Regions from separate parts of the Paenibacillus sp. FSL R7-0210 genome, predicted to be linked through region 2. Evidence: riboswitches for the same ligand, from Rfam matches in the RefSeq annotation. Region 2 holds a riboswitch; each other region holds the start of a gene.
What was found. A riboswitch is a leader RNA that binds a small molecule or an ion and turns the genes downstream of it on or off. The one in region 2 is predicted to bind thiamine pyrophosphate.
Positions count from the first base shown of each region.

Region 1: linked by a shared signal. The riboswitch ahead of MKY64_RS25240 (ABC transporter substrate-binding protein) and the one ahead of thiC (phosphomethylpyrimidine synthase ThiC) in region 2 are both predicted to bind thiamine pyrophosphate.
Region 3: linked by a shared signal. The riboswitch ahead of MKY64_RS12925 (ABC transporter ATP-binding protein) and the one ahead of thiC (phosphomethylpyrimidine synthase ThiC) in region 2 are both predicted to bind thiamine pyrophosphate.
Region 4: linked by a shared signal. The riboswitch ahead of MKY64_RS16995 (thiamine phosphate synthase) and the one ahead of thiC (phosphomethylpyrimidine synthase ThiC) in region 2 are both predicted to bind thiamine pyrophosphate.

Region 1 is NZ_JBBPAR010000001.1:5,978,368-5,982,576, forward strand. Features, by position in the region: gene MKY64_RS25230 (MFS transporter) at 1-506, shown strand, start outside; gene MKY64_RS25235 (hypothetical protein) at 555-2,006, shown strand; TPP riboswitch at 2,079-2,189, shown strand; gene MKY64_RS25240 (ABC transporter substrate-binding protein) at 2,339-3,412, shown strand; gene MKY64_RS25245 (thiamine-binding protein) at 3,464-3,757, shown strand; gene MKY64_RS25250 (ABC transporter permease) at 3,754-4,209, shown strand, end outside.
Region 2 is NZ_JBBPAR010000001.1:6,310,207-6,314,415, forward strand. Features, by position in the region: gene thiC (phosphomethylpyrimidine synthase ThiC) at 1-1,464, opposite strand, end outside; TPP riboswitch at 1,616-1,722, opposite strand; gene trxB (thioredoxin-disulfide reductase) at 1,772-2,725, opposite strand; gene MKY64_RS26600 (tetratricopeptide repeat protein) at 2,772-4,209, opposite strand, start outside.
Region 3 is NZ_JBBPAR010000001.1:2,966,631-2,970,839, forward strand. Features, by position in the region: gene MKY64_RS12915 (DHA2 family efflux MFS transporter permease subunit) at 1-1,381, opposite strand, end outside; gene MKY64_RS12920 (TetR/AcrR family transcriptional regulator) at 1,563-2,219, shown strand; TPP riboswitch at 2,288-2,390, shown strand; gene MKY64_RS12925 (ABC transporter ATP-binding protein) at 2,521-3,291, shown strand; gene MKY64_RS12930 (ABC transporter permease) at 3,272-4,048, shown strand; gene MKY64_RS12935 (ABC transporter substrate-binding protein) at 4,045-4,209, shown strand, end outside.
Region 4 is NZ_JBBPAR010000001.1:3,955,396-3,959,604, forward strand. Features, by position in the region: gene thiH (2-iminoacetate synthase ThiH) at 1-264, opposite strand, end outside; gene MKY64_RS16985 (thiazole synthase) at 293-1,057, opposite strand; gene thiS (sulfur carrier protein ThiS) at 1,088-1,291, opposite strand; gene MKY64_RS16995 (thiamine phosphate synthase) at 1,288-1,959, opposite strand; TPP riboswitch at 2,089-2,191, opposite strand; gene MKY64_RS17000 (hypothetical protein) at 2,247-2,783, opposite strand; gene MKY64_RS17005 (SDR family oxidoreductase) at 2,942-3,814, opposite strand; gene MKY64_RS17010 (amidohydrolase family protein) at 4,104-4,209, shown strand, end outside.

The DNA.
Region 1 (4,209 bases), 330 kb from region 2:
TCTATGTAGGCACTGAGATGAGCCTGGTGAATTTCATGCCGGCGATCTTCATCGCGAAGCTGGGCATGAGCGAGGCCGCGGCTGCGCTCACGGTGACCTTCTTCTGGCTTGCCATGTCGGCAGGCAGACTGTTCGCCGGTGTCATCGCCGAGAAGATCTCCTACCGCATCTATGTGCTCGTCAGCTGCTTTGCCGCTTTGCTGCTGCTTATTATTTTCCCGTTCGCCGGTCACCGGCTTGCCGCCTTTGCCATCATCCTGCTGCTTGGCCTGTTCATGTCCGGCATCTTCTCCATCGCGCTGGTCTTCTCCAGCAAGCTGCTGCCCGGCGCGGAAGAATCCACGCCGAGCATTATGATCGCCTCCGGCGGAATCGGCGGCGCGGTGCTGCCGCTGCTGACCGGCTGGTCCATGGATCATCTGCAGATCGCCCAGACCTCGGGACTTTTGGCCGCTTTTGCCGCGCTGTTATTCGTGCTGAGCGTAACCGCCTGGAGAATCGGGTAATTGTATACAACAAGGTCCATATTCTGTGAATAAGGATGGAACCCACATATGGCTGAACTGCATTCTGAGCCCACTCTGCATACCGCCTTGCTGCAATTCATTTTCCCCTTCTCCATCAAGGCCGAGGTCGATGAAGAGCTGATTGAGAGTTTACAGAAGGATGGATTTACGCGTTTTTTTCTTGAGAACAAGGAACTGGAGCATGCCTATTACGGAGAGAACCACTGTGTATCCCATGAGAAAATGGAGCGCAGCTATCTTCCTTTTGCCGCCCATGTCTTGTTTCCGCATGAGAAGGACAGGGATTCCTTCCGCCGCTTTTCCCGGGTGAGTGATCTGCTGTGCGGGCTGCAAATGCCCTTTCAGACGGTTCCCTTCCGCGTGCTGTCGACAGATGTGTTCCTCTGCCCGTTCGAGCTGGGCTTCCTGACGGTAAGAGTGGCTATTGAGGAAGAGAATCTCCCCTTCAGCATGGTGCTCGAATTCGCCGACCGTTTCCGCAACCTGGAGGATGTAAGCGTTCAGGATGAGCATACCTTCATCCATTGTCATAAGAAGTCTTTTGCCCGGGTGGAGGACTTCGTGTTCAGGCATCTGGCAGCCGGGCTGGAGCCGTATCTCGATCCTGCGGAGACCAATGGCAATTATTTCGAGACCCTGCCCTTCTTCGTTGATGAACGGATGCTGGTGCAGGCCTTCTACGGCGTTAATCTCCCTGAGGACGAGGAAGAGATCAGTGTCGAAATGCTCTACCGTGCCTCTCAGGTGGATGGTCTGACCATCGACGGCAGCCCCTACATGAGTGCAAGTGATCCGGATTATATCAAGCAGTACACCCGGGAGCATTGCTATAGCCGCTGGGGGCCGGACACCTACTATATGACCAATGAGCAGACCTTCTGCTGCGTGAGCCGGGCGAAGCCGGAGATTGCCGCAGGCCTGATCAGCCAGATGTACGGAGAGTATTATTACGGAATGCTGCTGAGTATTTTTCATAAAATCGTGCTGCTGAAGCTCGCCAACCTCCACTCCCGGCTGCGCATCAACCACGACAACGACGAGATCGAGAATCTGATCTTCCTGATCAACAAATTCTCGGCCAAATTCTACTTCCTGGAGCTGATTTCACAGTCGCAGGGGCGGGAGATTTTTTTTCAGCTGCGTAAGGTATATGGCAATGATGCGCTGTTCGATGAGGTGAAAATGACCCTGAATGACCTGTTCCAGTACCAGGACAAATTCCAGGCCAAACGGCGGGATACGCTCCTGATGGTGCTCACCGTATTTACGGTTATCAGCGGAATTTACGGGATGAATCAGGTCATCGAGGATCTGAAGGGCCAGATTGACTGGAGCAAAATGCTGGAGTACTCCGCGTTCGAGTATCTGGCTCTGTTCCTGACCTTCTCAGGGATCACCGTCAGTGTCGGCTTAACGCTGAGAGAGATCTGGAACGGCATCCGCAGCCGCCGCAAGAAGCGGCATTATACGAGGGATTAAGACACAGAGGGTGGACAATGTCGAAGCTGCCGTCTATAATACACCGTAAGAACATAGCAATACCCGTGAACTTTATAGAACCAGGGGTGCTGGAATTGGCCGGCTGAGATTGTATCCCACAAGATACTGACCCTTATACCTGATCTGGATAATGCCAGCGTAGGAATCTTCATTCGGCACAGTGCCTTAAGCGGTACTGAAGCTGAATTCCCCTCACGCAAGTAACTGGCGTCCCGATCTTCGGGACGCTTTTTTGATTATATGGATGTACAGGAATAGGGTTTCTGTAAGCTCTGAAGACCAGGGGTTGCTGGAAGGAGAGAAAAAGAGAAATGGGAGTCAAAAAAACAGTAATGCTGCTGCTCAGTTCCATGCTGGTTCTCACGGTCGCGGGATGTGGCGGCGGGAACAACAGCGGCAATGCGGGGGCCAGCGCACCTGCTGCCGGGAACAGTACGGCTGCACCTGATGCAACCGCAGCCGCACCCACAGATGCACCTAAGGCGCTGACTCCGGTCAAGATTGCCCTGGACTGGACGCCGAACACGAATCATACCGGCCTGTATGCAGCCAAGGAGCTGGGCTATTACGCGGAGGAAGGTCTTGACGTACAGATTGTACAGCCAGGCGCTGCCGGGTCGGATACAATGGTCACTTCCGGCGAAGCCCAGTTCGGCATCAGCGCCCAGGAGGCGCTGACCCTGGCCCGCCTGCAGGATGTGCCGCTGGTGTCGATTGCTGCAATCATTCAGCATAATACCTCGGGCTTTGCGGCTCCGAAGGACCGCAATATTAAGACGCCGAAGGATTTTGAAGGCAAAACGTACGGAGGCTGGGGCTCCCCTGCGGAGCAGGCTGCCATGAAAGCCATTATGGACCCCGAAGGCGGGGATGTCTCCAAGGTGAAGCTGGTGAATATCGGCGAAGCGGACTTTTTCACAGCTGTGAAGCGGGATATTGACTTCGCCTGGATCTTCTACGCCTGGACCGGTGTGGAAGCCGAACTGCGCGGGGAGCCGCTGGATATGCTCTATCTTAAGGATTATGCGCCGCAGCTTGATTACTACACACCGGTGCTGACCACCAGCGAGAAGGAGATCGCCGAGCATCCTGAAGTGGTGAAGGCCTTCCTTAAGGCTACGTCCAAGGGTTATCAGTACGCTATCGATAACCCGGAAGAAGCCGCGACGGTACTGTCGGATGCTGTACCTGATCTGGACCCCAAGCTGGTGCTGGCCAGCCAGAAATGGCTTAGCCCGAAATACAAGGACGACGCCCCGCGCTGGGGTGAGCAGAAGCTTGAGATCTGGAAGAATTACGCCGACTGGATGTACGGCCTGAAGCTGCTGGATAAGCCGCTGGATGCGGAGAGTACGTTTACGAATGAATTTTTGCCGGAATCATAATGAACCCGCATGCCGGGAATCTTATACTTAACTTGAAAGGAATGATTGATCATGGCTAACACACTGCTTAGCATTCAGGTAATTCCCAAGACACCGAACAACGAGGATTCCATCCCTTACGTGGACAAGGCTATAGAGGTGATTCAAAAGTCAGGCGTGAAGCATCAGGTGAATCCGCTGGAGACCACGATGGAAGGCGAGCTGTCCGAGCTGCTGGATATTGTGCGTGATATGCATGAGGCGCTGATCGCTTCCGGCAGTCCTAGTGTCATCTCACAGATCAAGATCGCCCATAATCCGGGCGGCATCAGCATGGAGAAGCTGACGGAGAAATACCGGCCGTGAGAAGCACCTGGAAGCTAGTGTGGCCGCCCTTTGTGGCGGTCCTCTTTTTTGTCGGGATATGGCAGCTATCGGTCATGCTGTTCGATATCCCGGCTTACCAGCTGCCCAGCCCCGCGGATATCGCGCGTGAGACGAAGATTAACGCCTCCGGGATCTGGGAGCACACCGCCGCCACGCTGCGGCTGACCCTGATCGGCTTCCCGGTCGGCACAGGCATCGGCCTGCTCACCGCCTTGCTGCTGCATCTGCTGCCCTGGGTCAAGCGAGCGCTCTATCCGCTGCTGATTCTCAGCCAGAATGTGCCCTCCATTGCGCTTGCCCCGCTGCTGATTATCTGGTTCGGCTTCGGCCTGCTGCCCAAAATCATCCTGATCACCCTCGTCTGCTTCTTCCCTGTGGCTGTTGCGACCATGGGCGGGCTGACGCAAAGCGACCGGGTAATGCTGAATTAT
Region 2 (4,209 bases):
CGGATGTCCCTTGGCGAGGTCTGCGGCATGTGCAGCAATTTTGTAGGTAATGACTCCTTCGCGCACATCATTCTTGTCAGGCAGGCCTAAATGCTCCTTAGGTGTAACGTAACACAGCATTGCCGTTCCAAGCCCCCCGATTATCGCTGCCCCGATGGCCGACGTGATGTGATCATAGCCGGGTGCAATATCCGTAGTTAGCGGACCGAGGGTGTAGAAAGGGGCTTCGTGGCAAATCTCAAGCTGCTTGTCCATATTCTCCTTGATCTTGTGCATTGGCACATGGCCCGGACCTTCTACCATAACCTGAACATCGTGCTTCCAGGCAAGCGCCGTCAGCTCTCCCAGCGTCTCCAGCTCGGCGAACTGAGCTTCGTCATTGGCATCAGCGATAGAGCCGGGACGCAGGCCATCCCCCAGCGAGAAGGCCACATCATACGTCTTCATAATCTCACAGATGTCTTCGAAGTGTGTGTACAGGAAGTTCTCCTGCTGATGGGCCAGGCACCAGGCAGCCATAATCGATCCGCCCCGGGATACAATGCCTGTCATTCTCCGGGCAGTGAGCGGAATATAGCGCCGCAGCACCCCGGCATGAATGGTGAAGTAATCCACCCCCTGCTCCGCCTGCTCAATCAGCGTGTCGCGATAGAGCTCCCAGGTTAAATCCTCAGCTATACCGTTCACCTTCTCCAGCGCCTGGTATATGGGCACTGTCCCGACCGGCACAGGAGAATTGCGGATAATCCACTCCCGGGTGGTATGGATCTTAGAGCCGGTGGAGAGATCCATGATGGTATCAGCCCCCCAGCGGGTCGCCCACCGCATCTTCTCCACCTCCTCTTCAATAGAAGAAGTGACCGCCGAATTTCCGATGTTGGCATTGATCTTCACCAGGAAGTTACGGCCGATAATCATCGGCTCACTCTCCGGGTGATTGATATTGGCCGGAATAATAGCACGGCCCGCAGCCACCTCATCCCTAACGAACTCCGGCCGGATATTCTCCCGGATCGCAATATACTCCATTTCCGGTGTGATGATCCCTTGCCTTGCATAATGCAACTGGGTCACATTGCCGCCTGCATAGGCCCGCCTCGGATTCCTGCACAGTCCTGGATAAGCTTCTGCGGCAGCCCCTTCTCTGCGGATTCCGTTATCCTCCGGCCGGACGGCTCTTCCGGTGTACTCCTCCGAATCGCCACGCTCCGCGATCCAGCTTGAACGGTGCGGCGGCAGCCCCCTCCGAATGTCCATCTCCTCCGCGGCATCCGTGTACATACCGCTTGTGTCATAGACACGCAGCGGAGCATTTTCCTCTTCCCCGGCAACGCCTTCGGTTCTGCTGAGGCTGATCTCCCGCATCGGAACCCGGATATCCGGGCGTGAGCCCTCCACATACACTTTACGGCTTGCGGGGAATCCCGAAAGATCCACCTCTTCGTTTTTACCCATTCCTTTCATTTCAATCTCCTCCTCTTCGCTCTGTACACTCATCAGATAAGAGGTCACGCAGCAGATTGAGCTGAAGAATCTATAGATTCCTGCAAGTCAAAAAGCCGCTCCACCTGGAGCGGCTTTATTAAAGGAACAGCCAAATAAGACTGTATTCAAAAAAGGTCCGACTCCACTTTCCTACGCTGGTATGATCCAGATCAGGTTCAAGGGTCCGGAAATTCAATTTTCCCGTCTCAGCCTATTCAGGCTCCCCTAGTGGGTATCTTATCTAATTAAATACATTTTACCTGTATGGGTAATTCTTGTAAACCCGTTATTTGTCTAGCGATTCGCTCCAGTCGTGCACCATCGTGCCTTCCAGGAACTTCTCGGCATCCATAGCGGCCATACAACCGGTTCCCGCTGCCGATATCGCTTGACGGTAACGGGTATCCTGTACATCGCCACAGGCGAATACACCCGGGATGTTGGTCTCGGTGGTACCCGGGTTGACCACAATATAGCCATTCTCATCCGTATTGATCTGCCCGCCCAAGAAGGCTGTGTTCGGTGTGTGTCCAATCGCTACGAACACGCCGTCTGCCTCCACCAATTCTGTCAGACCTGTCTCATTGTTAAGCACCGTAAGGCCCTTCACTCCGGTCTCTCCTACCGTTACTTCAACCGGTGTGCGGTTCAAGGCCCAGGTTACCTTGCTGTTGTCACGCGCCCGGTCCTGCATGATCTTCGAGGCCCGCAGCTCGGGACGGCGGTGAACCAGCGTTACGCTGGATGCAAAGCGGGTCAGGAAGCTGGCTTCCTCCATGGCGGAGTCTCCGCCGCCGACGACGACAATCTTTTTATTACGGAAAAAGAAGCCGTCACAGGTCGCACAGGTGCTGACCCCGCGTCCCACATTCTCCTGCTCGCCCGGAATGCCCAGATATCTTGCAGAGGCCCCGGTTGAAATAATAACCGACTCCGCTTCCAATACACCCATTCCGTCCACTGTTACCTTGAACGGACGCTGTGAGAAGTCCACCGACTCCACCCAGCCATTCTTGAATTCAGCGCCGAAGCGTTCCGCCTGCTTGCGCATATTGTCCATCAGGTCCGGACCCAGAATCCCTTCAGGGAAGCCTGGAAAGTTCTCCACTTCTGTCGTCGTTGTCAGTTGTCCCCCCGGCTGCAAGCCTTCAATGACCAGCGGGCTCAGGTTCGCACGCGCCAGATAAATCGCGGCTGTCAGCCCGGCCGGGCCTGTTCCGATTACAATCGTTTTGTACATTACATTGGCCTCCTTACAAGTAGGTGTTCTTACAACAGCAATTGCTTCAAATACGGGTAGTGGACGGCGATAAGCCGCCGGTTCCGGGCAGCATCCCCTTGGGTCCGGGAGCAGCCGCAGGCTCCTGCTCTTCGCCGGGCGAGCCGCCGGCTTCATTCAGGTTCTCCCCGATCAGCCGCTGAAGGCTGAACAATGCCGCCTCCTGCAGGCGGTCCTCCTGCAGCGGCTCCTGCTCCAGAACTCCGCGCAGTACCTCGGACATCTCCTCGTCCTCAATCCAGCGGAGAGCCTCGGTCACCTGAAGCTTCGTAGCGGAATCGCCGTAGCGCAGCGCCCAGAAGAACGAGGCGCGCAGCAGCGGATTATTCCGCACTTCTTCAGTGAATCTGCCTGTATTGCCCTTCCACTGCTTCAGCTGCTCCTGGAAGGGCAGCTGATAGTTATAGCTGACAGCAGGCATAGGGTGTCCTTCTGCCCGGGCCTGCTGGAGCTGGGACAGGAAGAACGCCGGGACAGCGGAAGCAGGGTCCAGCTTGGCTGCCTGTCTCCAGCAGCGCAGCGCCTCATCATGTTTTCCGCTATTGCTTGCCGCCGCGGCACAGTAATGATACAGCCCGGCGTCTCCGGCGACCTCCTCGTCCTTCAGCAGACGGCGGAAATGGCTGTAAGCGGCAGCGTGCCGGCCCAGGATACCCATGGTTGTAGCCATTTTGAATACATGCTCCTGATGGAACGGCACCGTTGCTTCAAGCATACCGAGCAGCGTTTCAAGCTGTTCCTTATCTCCTGCATACTGCAGGAAGATGGCCATATTGCACAGAGCGTGCAGATTGCCGGGGTCTTGCTTCAGCACCTCATTCAGACATTCCTTCGCCTTGGCGAACCGGCCCATATAGAAATGAGCTAGTGCCAGATTATTATGCGCAGCCAAAAAATCCGGGGTACCCGCAGTGATCTCCTCCAGCAGCTCTACAGCCTGAGGGAACTTCCCCTCCTCCAGCAGACTCCGCGCCCGGTCATGCTCTACGACTCCCTCACGGCTGCGGATACGCACCAGCGGAGCAGGCCGGTTCAGCTCATATTGCAGCAGCTCCATCAGCTCTTCGGATTCGGTCATGAACTCGCCGTTAGCATCCTCTTCCAAGTAAGTGACCAGCGAGCGCTCCGCCTCTTCAAAGCTTTCCATATTGGCGAAGTTATTAGCCATGTAGAAATGGCATTCTGTCATAGCGGGGTCGATTTTCTCCAGAACATGGATAAGAATCTCGTTAGATGCGGTATAATTGCCCATCTCAGATAATATACCCGCCATATTGCAATGATTCACCGGATTATCCGGCTCATATTCAACAGCTTTGCGAAAATTTCTTAATGCCTTATCATATTGAAAGCGGTCCAGCGACCGAACGGCTCTTTCAAAGAAAAAATTGGCATCCAGAGTGACCGGAATGACATTACTGTGCTCCGCGGTATTCTCTGAAGTT
Region 3 (4,209 bases), 3.3 Mb from region 2:
GCGACAATACCGTCTGCTTAGCCAGCAGCAAGGCATCCTGCGAAGCGCCTGCGGTACTCTTTCCGGCAGCGGCAGCGGCCTCCTGCATCTCGGTACCGCGCGCCGTTGTTCTTGCCGTCAGAATCGTAACCAGCGTCGAGACGGCCAGCGAGGTAATCACCTGCTGCATCGAATTCGTCAGCGAGGTTACCCGGTTCACCAGATGGCTTGGCGCCTTGTTGAGCAGATGCGTATTCATCGGCATCATCATCATACCCATTCCGGCCCCGCACATGATCAGCGGAAGGATCAGGTCGCGGCTCTGCGTGGTAAGATCCACATGGGAATACTGGAATAACGCACCGGAGACCAGACTGAGACCGCAGACCACGAGCCAGCGCACACCGATCCGGTCGAACAGTATTCCGGCAATTGGCATCATCAGCCCGGAAGCGATCGCTTGCGGCAGCAGCGTCAGGCCGGTATCAAATGCGCCGAAGCCGCGGGCCTGCTGCAGAAATTGCGGGAGCAGGAATAACGCGCCATATAAGCCGAACTGGGCAATCCACTGCACGATGATCCCTGTCGTGAAATCAACGGATTTCAGAATCCGCAGCTCCAGCAGCGGTGTCTTGGAGCGCAGTTCAGCGATGACAAAAGCGATCAGCGCCACAGCGCCCAGCAGCAGCCCGATCAGCGTCTTCTCAGAGGTCCAGCTCTGCGCGCCCTGGCTGACCCCGTAAGTGAGCGAAGCAAACGCCAGCGGGCCAAGAACCATACCGAGCTTATCCATGCCGGGCACGCTGTTCTTCGCCGCATTCGGCAGCTTGCGCAGTCCGATCAGCACAGCAATGATGCCAATCGGAATATTAATGAGGAAGATCCAGCGCCAGGAATGGTATTCAACCAGCCAGCCCGACAATACCGGACCAATAGCGGGTGCGAACAGGACGGGAATGCCCATAATCCCCATGACAACGCCAACCTTACTTTTGGGAGCCAGTCTGTACACATAGGCCATCCCGACAGGGAGCACACAGCCGCCGCCAAGTCCCTGAATGACCCGGAACACAATCAGCCATTCGGCGCTGCTTGGTGTAGCGCACAGAATCGAGCCTATCGTAAACACAATTACCGCCGTCAGGAAGACCGTCTTGGCCCCGAACCGGTCAGACAGCCAGCCTGACAGCGGAATAACTGAAGCCTGAGCCAGCATATATCCGGTAACTACCCACTGCAGCGTATGCAGGTCCGTCTTGAAATCCACCACCAGCCTGGACAAGGCTACATTCATCGCCGTACTGTCCAGCACAACCATAAATACTCCGGCAATAATGGCCAGCAGCGGAACCAGAATGCTGGACAGCCGGAAATCGGCTTCCTGCTTCAAGGTCTGATCCATGTCTCTTCTCCTCCTGAGCTGTCCGCGTTCTACATTGACCTGCGGGCAGATTGTTCTATATAATGAGTGAACGGACAACTGTCCGTAAGTGCAATTCATAGTCTACGGACAATTGTCCGTTGTGTCAATTCTTTTATTTATTTTTCTGTAAATCGCTGATTTATTTCTGAAAGGGGTTCTCATGAAAAAGCCAGACACCGATGCTGCACAGCTCCCGCGCTCAGCTCCGCAAGCCAAAGAATCCGCTCCGCCCGAGTCCGCCGATCCTTATGTACAGCGGATTCTTGAAGCTGCACGCCAGTTGTTCACCGAGAGCGGACTTGAGGCAGTCAGCATGTACAGCATTGCCAAGCGGGCAGGCATAGGACAAGGCTCCCTGTACCGCCGCTTCACGGACAAGGGTGAGATCTGTTCTGCACTGCTGAAGGGCAGCGCAGATCAATTCCTGTCCGGGCTGGAGCAGCAGGTGGCTGCCAGTGCCGGTGAAGCTCCGGCTCTCGCTCAGCTGCAGAGCAGCATTGAGCAGATTGCCGATTTCATTGAGCAGTATGCCGAGCTGCTGAATATGATCAAAGCCGAGTTCACAGGTAAGAAGCAGCTGACCCAGTTTGAGCATCCTTTTTTTCAGCGGCTGGGGGTGATGATGACAGAGCTGCTGCAGCGTGCTGCGGAGGGCGATGAGATTATTGACATTGATCCTGCCTTTGCGGCCACGGCCTTAATCTCTGTTCTCAGCCCTGATCTGTACCTGTATGAGCAAAAGCGGCACCACTCCTCCAAGTTGGACATCTCCCGGGGCATCGTCACCTTGTTCGTGACCGGTCTGGCGAAGCGCTGACCGCCTGCTCTTTACAAGAGGGGAATTTGTGGTATATTAAGTAGCAATTACGAATTCAATAACACCTGTTAATTCACTAGGGGAGTCGGCCGACTGAGACGGAGCTTAAGCTCCGGACCCTTTGAACCTGATCTGGATCATACCAGCGGAGGGAAGTGGAGCAGAATGTATCAGTGGTTCCCGTCACAGGGCCGCAGCCGACTGTACCTTCCGCCCCATTCATTGCCTCCGGGAATGAATGGGGCTTTTTTGTGCTCCTCGCAGGTTCTATTTCAATCCGGGGAGGCTTGTACATAGTCTTATGATCAACATTAGCAATCTATCCTATGCTTTCGGGACCGGTTCGTCCCGGACACCCGTCTTCTCAGAGCTATCCATGAATGTGCAGCGCGGCGAATTCATTTCTGTCGTAGGCGGAAGCGGATGCGGCAAAAGCACCTTGTTCAAAATCATCGCCGGCCTGCTGGAGCCGGACAACGGCAGGATTACGCTGAACGGAGCCGAGTCCGCTACAGCAGCGAAGAGGCTGGGCAGTGTGGCCTACATGCCGCAGCAGGATCTTCTCCTGCCTTGGCGGACCGTGCTGGACAACTGTCTGCTGCCCTGGGAACTCAAGCGCAGCCGTCCCAAAGCGGCCGCCGTGGCCGAGATTCTTACCCTGCTGCAACGCTTCGGCCTAGAGGGAACCGAAGGGGCTTATCCCCAGGAGCTGTCCGGCGGGATGCGCCAGCGCGTGGCGGTCCTCCGCACCGTGGCGGCGGGGAATGACCTGCTGCTGCTCGATGAGCCGTTCGGGGCGCTCGATGCCATTACCAAGCGCTCACTGCAGCGCTGGCTGCTCGAGTTATGGGCGGAGTTGGACAAGACGGTGCTGTTCATCACCCATGATCTGGAGGAGGCTCTGCTGCTCAGTGACAGAATCTATCTAATGACGGGCAGTGGCGGCGGCGGGATGCAGGAATTCCCAGCCGGTCTCCCCCGTCCGCGCCATCACAGTCTGAACTATCTACCGCAGTTCGCCGCCCTGCGCCAGGAATTGGAGCTGAAGCTATATGAGAACCGCCGCTCCTAGAAGATTGCTCCAGCACTACGGTCCGGCTTCCCTGCTCGCCCTGCTGACGCTTGCAGTCTGGGAGACTGTAGCCCGGCTGGGCCTGGTTCCTCCCTTCATTCTTCCGGCTCCGTCTGCGGTCTGCAAGGCCTTGCTGGAGGAACGCCGCCTGTTATTCGGGGTGCATCTGCCGGCTACACTGCTTGAGGTACTCACGGGCTTCGCACTGTCTGTGGTCTGCGGCTGCCTGCTGGGAATCGCCATGCACCTGTTCAGTCCGCTGGCCAAGGCGCTGTACCCGCTGCTGATCATCAGCCAGACGGTTCCGCTGATCGCGCTCTCTCCCCTGTTCATCATGTGGTTCGGCTACACCCTATGGAGTAAGGTCGCCGTTGTCTTCCTGACTGCTTTCTTCCCGGTGGTCATCGGCACCTATGACGGCTTGTCCAAGAACACGGACGCCTACCGGGAGCTGCTGCTGACATATGGCGCGAACCGCTGGCAGATTCTCGGGAAGGTGGGCGTTCCGCTGGCCCTGCCCTCTTTTTTCTCCGGACTGAAGCTGTCGGCTGTGTACTGTGTGATCGGTGCAACCATTGGGGAATGGCTTGGAGGCAGCCAGGGGCTGGGCTATTTCAGCCGCAGAATGGCAGGGAATCTCCAGAGTGCCAAGATGTTCGCCGCTGTTGTCTTGTTATCCGTGCTCGGTATCCTGCTGTTTCTGGCTGTCGCCGCACTGGAGAAGATTATTCTGAAGAAAAGAGGACGTTATTCATGACTACTATCCGCTATTTCCGTTATCTGCACCATGTGATTTCAAGGCCAACCGTTCTACTGTCTGCTCTGCTGCTCTGTATGCTGCCCGTCCTGGCAGGCTGCACCAATACGAACAGTCCGGCGGCCTCCGGCTCTTCGGCGGGGACTACAGCCACTTCTGAA
Region 4 (4,209 bases), 2.4 Mb from region 2:
GCAGTGATTCACGCAAAAATCAGCCAGGTACATCGGTGTAAACAGCTGCATCACATGGCCGAAATGCGTACGCGTTAAGCGGTGCGCCTTCTGCGCCATCTCCTCCAGATAAGGCTCCGCTGCCGGTGACAGCAGTGCCATCAGCCCCTCTTCATCGACCCGCTCTGCACGAAGCGCGCGCTTCACATCCTCTGCCGTATACCGGCTCCATAACGCTTCGTAAGGCAGCTGCTCCAGCCGGGTCATCGTCTCATAAAAGCTCATAACCGTTCTCTCCTCCCTATTCCATCTGTCAGGCCAAGAACCCGGTCAACGGTGAAGAGGCTGCCGCCGTCTCTTCCACAGGCCCCAGTCCGGCGAGATAAGCCTTGCGCCCTGCGGCTACCGCGTCACGGAAGGCTTCTGCCATCAGCAGCGGATCCGAGGCGGTGGCAATCGCTGTATTAAGCAGCACCGCTGCGGCCCCCATCTCCATCGCCTCAGCCGCCTCGGACGGTCTGCCGATTCCGGCATCCACGATCACCGGCAGATTCGTCTCGGAGATCAGAATCCGGATCAGTTCCTTGGTCTGCAGTCCGCGGTTGGACCCGATCGGCGCTCCCAGCGGCATCACGGCCGCAGCCCCCGCTGCCTTCAACCGCAGGGCGGCGGACAGGTCAGGACTCATATACGGAAGCACCACGAAGCCCTCTGCTGCAAGGATCTCGGTCGCCCGGATGGTCTCGGTATTATCCGGCAGCAGATATTTCTGGTCGTTGATGACCTCAATCTTCACCCAGTTCCCCAGCCCCGCCGATCTCGCCAGCCGGGCAATCCGTACTGCTTCCTCTGCGGTGCGCGCACCGGAGGTATTAGGCAGTAAGGTCATATGGGAAGGAATATGGCTGACAATATTGTCACTGCTCTCCGGGTCCACCCGGCGCAGAGCAACGGTAATGACCTGTGAGCCTGATCGCGTAATCACCTCGGGAATGAGGGTGTTGCGGCTGTATTTTCCGGTACCAATGAACAGTCTGCTGGTTAGAGTCACTCCGCCAATCATCAATGGATCTTGCATGTTAACGCCTCCTGGGATAAGTCTTCGTGTTCAGCCTCCGCCTACAAAATGAACCAGCTCCACCCGGTCCCCCTCACTGAGCAGTGTTTCTCCGTAAACCTCTCTGCCAGCAAGCTCACCATTCAGCTCGACAATCACCAGCTTACCGGCCCACTCGGGCCGGGAGAGCAGATCCTCCAGTGTCCGGCAGCTCTCTTCGATTCTTTGCCTCTTTCCGTTAACGGTCACATTCATGCCTGTTCACCTCCTGCTGTGCCCTGTGTTTGAGCCATATCCAGCGCTTCAGCCAGCTCCGCTGCCCTGTCCCTGTGGACCGCTTCCCTGTACGCCATGGCCGCTGCCACCGGGTCCGGGGCTCCGCAGATCCCCGACATGACAGCAATGCCAGCCGCCCCTTGGGCCAGCACCGCTCCGGCATTACCCGGGGTAATCCCTCCAAGCGCAATCAGCGGGATGCGGCTCCAGCGGACAGCCTCGGCCAGTTGCGCAAGTCCCCGTGCCTGCTGTCCGGGCTTACAGGCCGTCGGGAAAACATGCCCGTAGAGGCAGAAGTCTGCTCCCCGCCTTCCAGCCTCCGCCGCCTCTTCCCGCGAGTGTACCGACCTGCCGATCCGCAGGCCCGGTGCAAGCCCGCGTGCTGCGGCTGGCGGAAGGCTATGCCAGGCCAACTGTACACCGCCTGCCCCAGCGGCCAAGGCAATATCGATCCGGTCATTAATGACCAGCTTCGAAGGCGGAACCCCGGCCTGAAGCATCTGCTGCGCCGCCGCCAGCAGTTCGCGGGCGGACATGGCTTTTTCCCGGAGATGGATATAATCCACCATGGGATGTACCGCCGCAGCCAGCTCCGCAAGCTTCTCAGGGTGGAGCCGACCGTCTGAGATGACATGAATTTCGTGCAACGCCTTTCCCCCTCCCGTCTGTCCCAGCTCACACTACACCTCTCCACAACACAAAAAAGACCGCCCCCGTAAAGGAAGCAGTCTGGAATAGAAACAGGAATACCGGTATTAGCCGTATACCCCCGCTGCAATATTCGTTCTCCACTTCCCTACGCTGGTATAACCCAGATCAGGTTCAAAGGGTCCGAGCAGATACGCCCGTCTCAGCCTTGCGGCTCCCCTAGTGATCGTTCTATGCGGTTGTTTGGCCTTGCTTTTTGTATATTAGCATATAATTCCTGTTAGAGCTATTCTTTCGTAGATTTTACTTCAATTACAAAAGCCACGGATGAACTCCCTTCTGAAAATTTACCATCCTCGGATGTCCAGAATGCTGATATGCCGTAGTAATAAACGCCTTGTTCTTTTGGAGCATTAAAAGAGCCGTTCTTCAATGGAATTTGCACTTCTTTATCATCGACAAATTGCTGAACGGTTAACCCGCCGGGTGCCGGTTTATAAGTAAAAGCAACATCGATCCCCCCCTCAGGGGCTATAACAGTGGGAGTAACCCCCTGTACCAAGGATTGTCCTCCTGTATAATCTGCACATCCTAATTTTCCCCAGCAATAGCTGCCTTGGGTAACCGGAATTTGGGTTTTCCCGGAAGTAACAAGGGGTAGCGGCGGCGATTCCTGTGTAATTCTAATCCCAATGCTTTTTGCATATCCTTCCAATCTTGTGTTTTCCACAACTCTCCCTGCAAAAGGAGTCCAATAAATGAACACTACCAGAAAAATTAAAATCCCCGCTGCAGATAGAATGAATCCTTTTTTTCTAAGCATCCCTATCCCCTTTTCATATCAAATTATCTAAATAGACGGAAATATATTGTAATAGTTACAAGCGCAGAAAAAAAGCCTGCCGGCAAGCGGTTAGGCTTTTTTAAAATAAAATTTATATGTTGCACACAAATCTGCATCCAGATCTTATTCTGCACCCATTATCCGTTGACAACCTCGCCGCCGTTCACATGCATCACCTGTCCGCTCACATAGGAGGAATCGTCCGAGGCCAGGTATACATACGCCGGTGCCAGCTCTTCAGGCTGCCCCGGGCGCTTCATCGGCTGGGTGCCGCCGAACTCACTGACCTTCTTCGCGTCAAAGGTGGACGGAATCAGCGGGGTCCAGATCGGTCCGGGCGCTACCGCGTTCACGCGGATGCCCTTATCGGCCAGATTCATTGACAGCGAACGGGTGAAGCTGAGAATGGCTCCTTTGGTGGACGAATAGTCCAGCAGCTGCGGGCTGCCGCGATACGCCGTGATGGAGGTCGTGTTAATGATCGTAGCGCCTTTTTTAAGATGAGGCATAGCTGCCTTCGTCAGGTAGAACATGGAGAAAATATTCGTCCGGAACGTACGCTCCAGCTGCTCCGCTGTAATGTCCTCAATATGGTCCTGCGGATGCTGCTCCGCCGCATTGTTAATCAGGATGTCAAGCTTGCCGAGTCCTTCAACGGTTTGGCGAATCAAGCTCTGACAGAAGCATTCGTCCCCGATATCCCCGGCGATCAGAATACACGTTCTGCCCTCCTGCTCCACCTGGCGCTTGGTCTCTTCCGCATCCTCATGCTCGTTCAAGTAGGAGATCACCACATCCGCGCCCTCCTTGGCAAAATGCACGGCAACCGCACGCCCGATCCCGCTGTCGCCTCCGGTAATGAGCGCGGCCTTGCCCAGCAGCTTGCCTGCTGCCTTGTACGCAGGTGTCTCAAACTCCGGGAGCGGGTTCATCTCACTCTCAATTCCCGGGCGCTGATCCTGTACCTGCGGGGGCAGAGTTTTGACAGGTTGTTTGTTAGTGTCTGGCATAATCCATTCTCCTTTCGCTGTCCACAGTATTGTTGATTAATCATGTTAGCATGGCTTAAGGTCTGGTGTTTATGCACAGGCAGTGTGCCTGCTTGACTGTACGTTATGTTACTTACCACACTTGGCAGCCGCCCAAACAGCCAATCTTCATTCAACGGTGCCTATATCGGAACGGTAGTACGGTAAGCAACGAACGTTTCCAAAAAGAATATTATCTATATCCGCTAGGGGGAATGTCCTATACTTTGTGGGGAACGACAACTACCTTAACTGAGGGGACGCTTCTATCATGGGAAATGAGCGCATCTTGCTGACGAACGGAACTGTAATCGATGGAACCGGACAGCAGCCGCTGCATCATGCAAGCATTGAGATTGTTAATGGCCGTTTCGGCA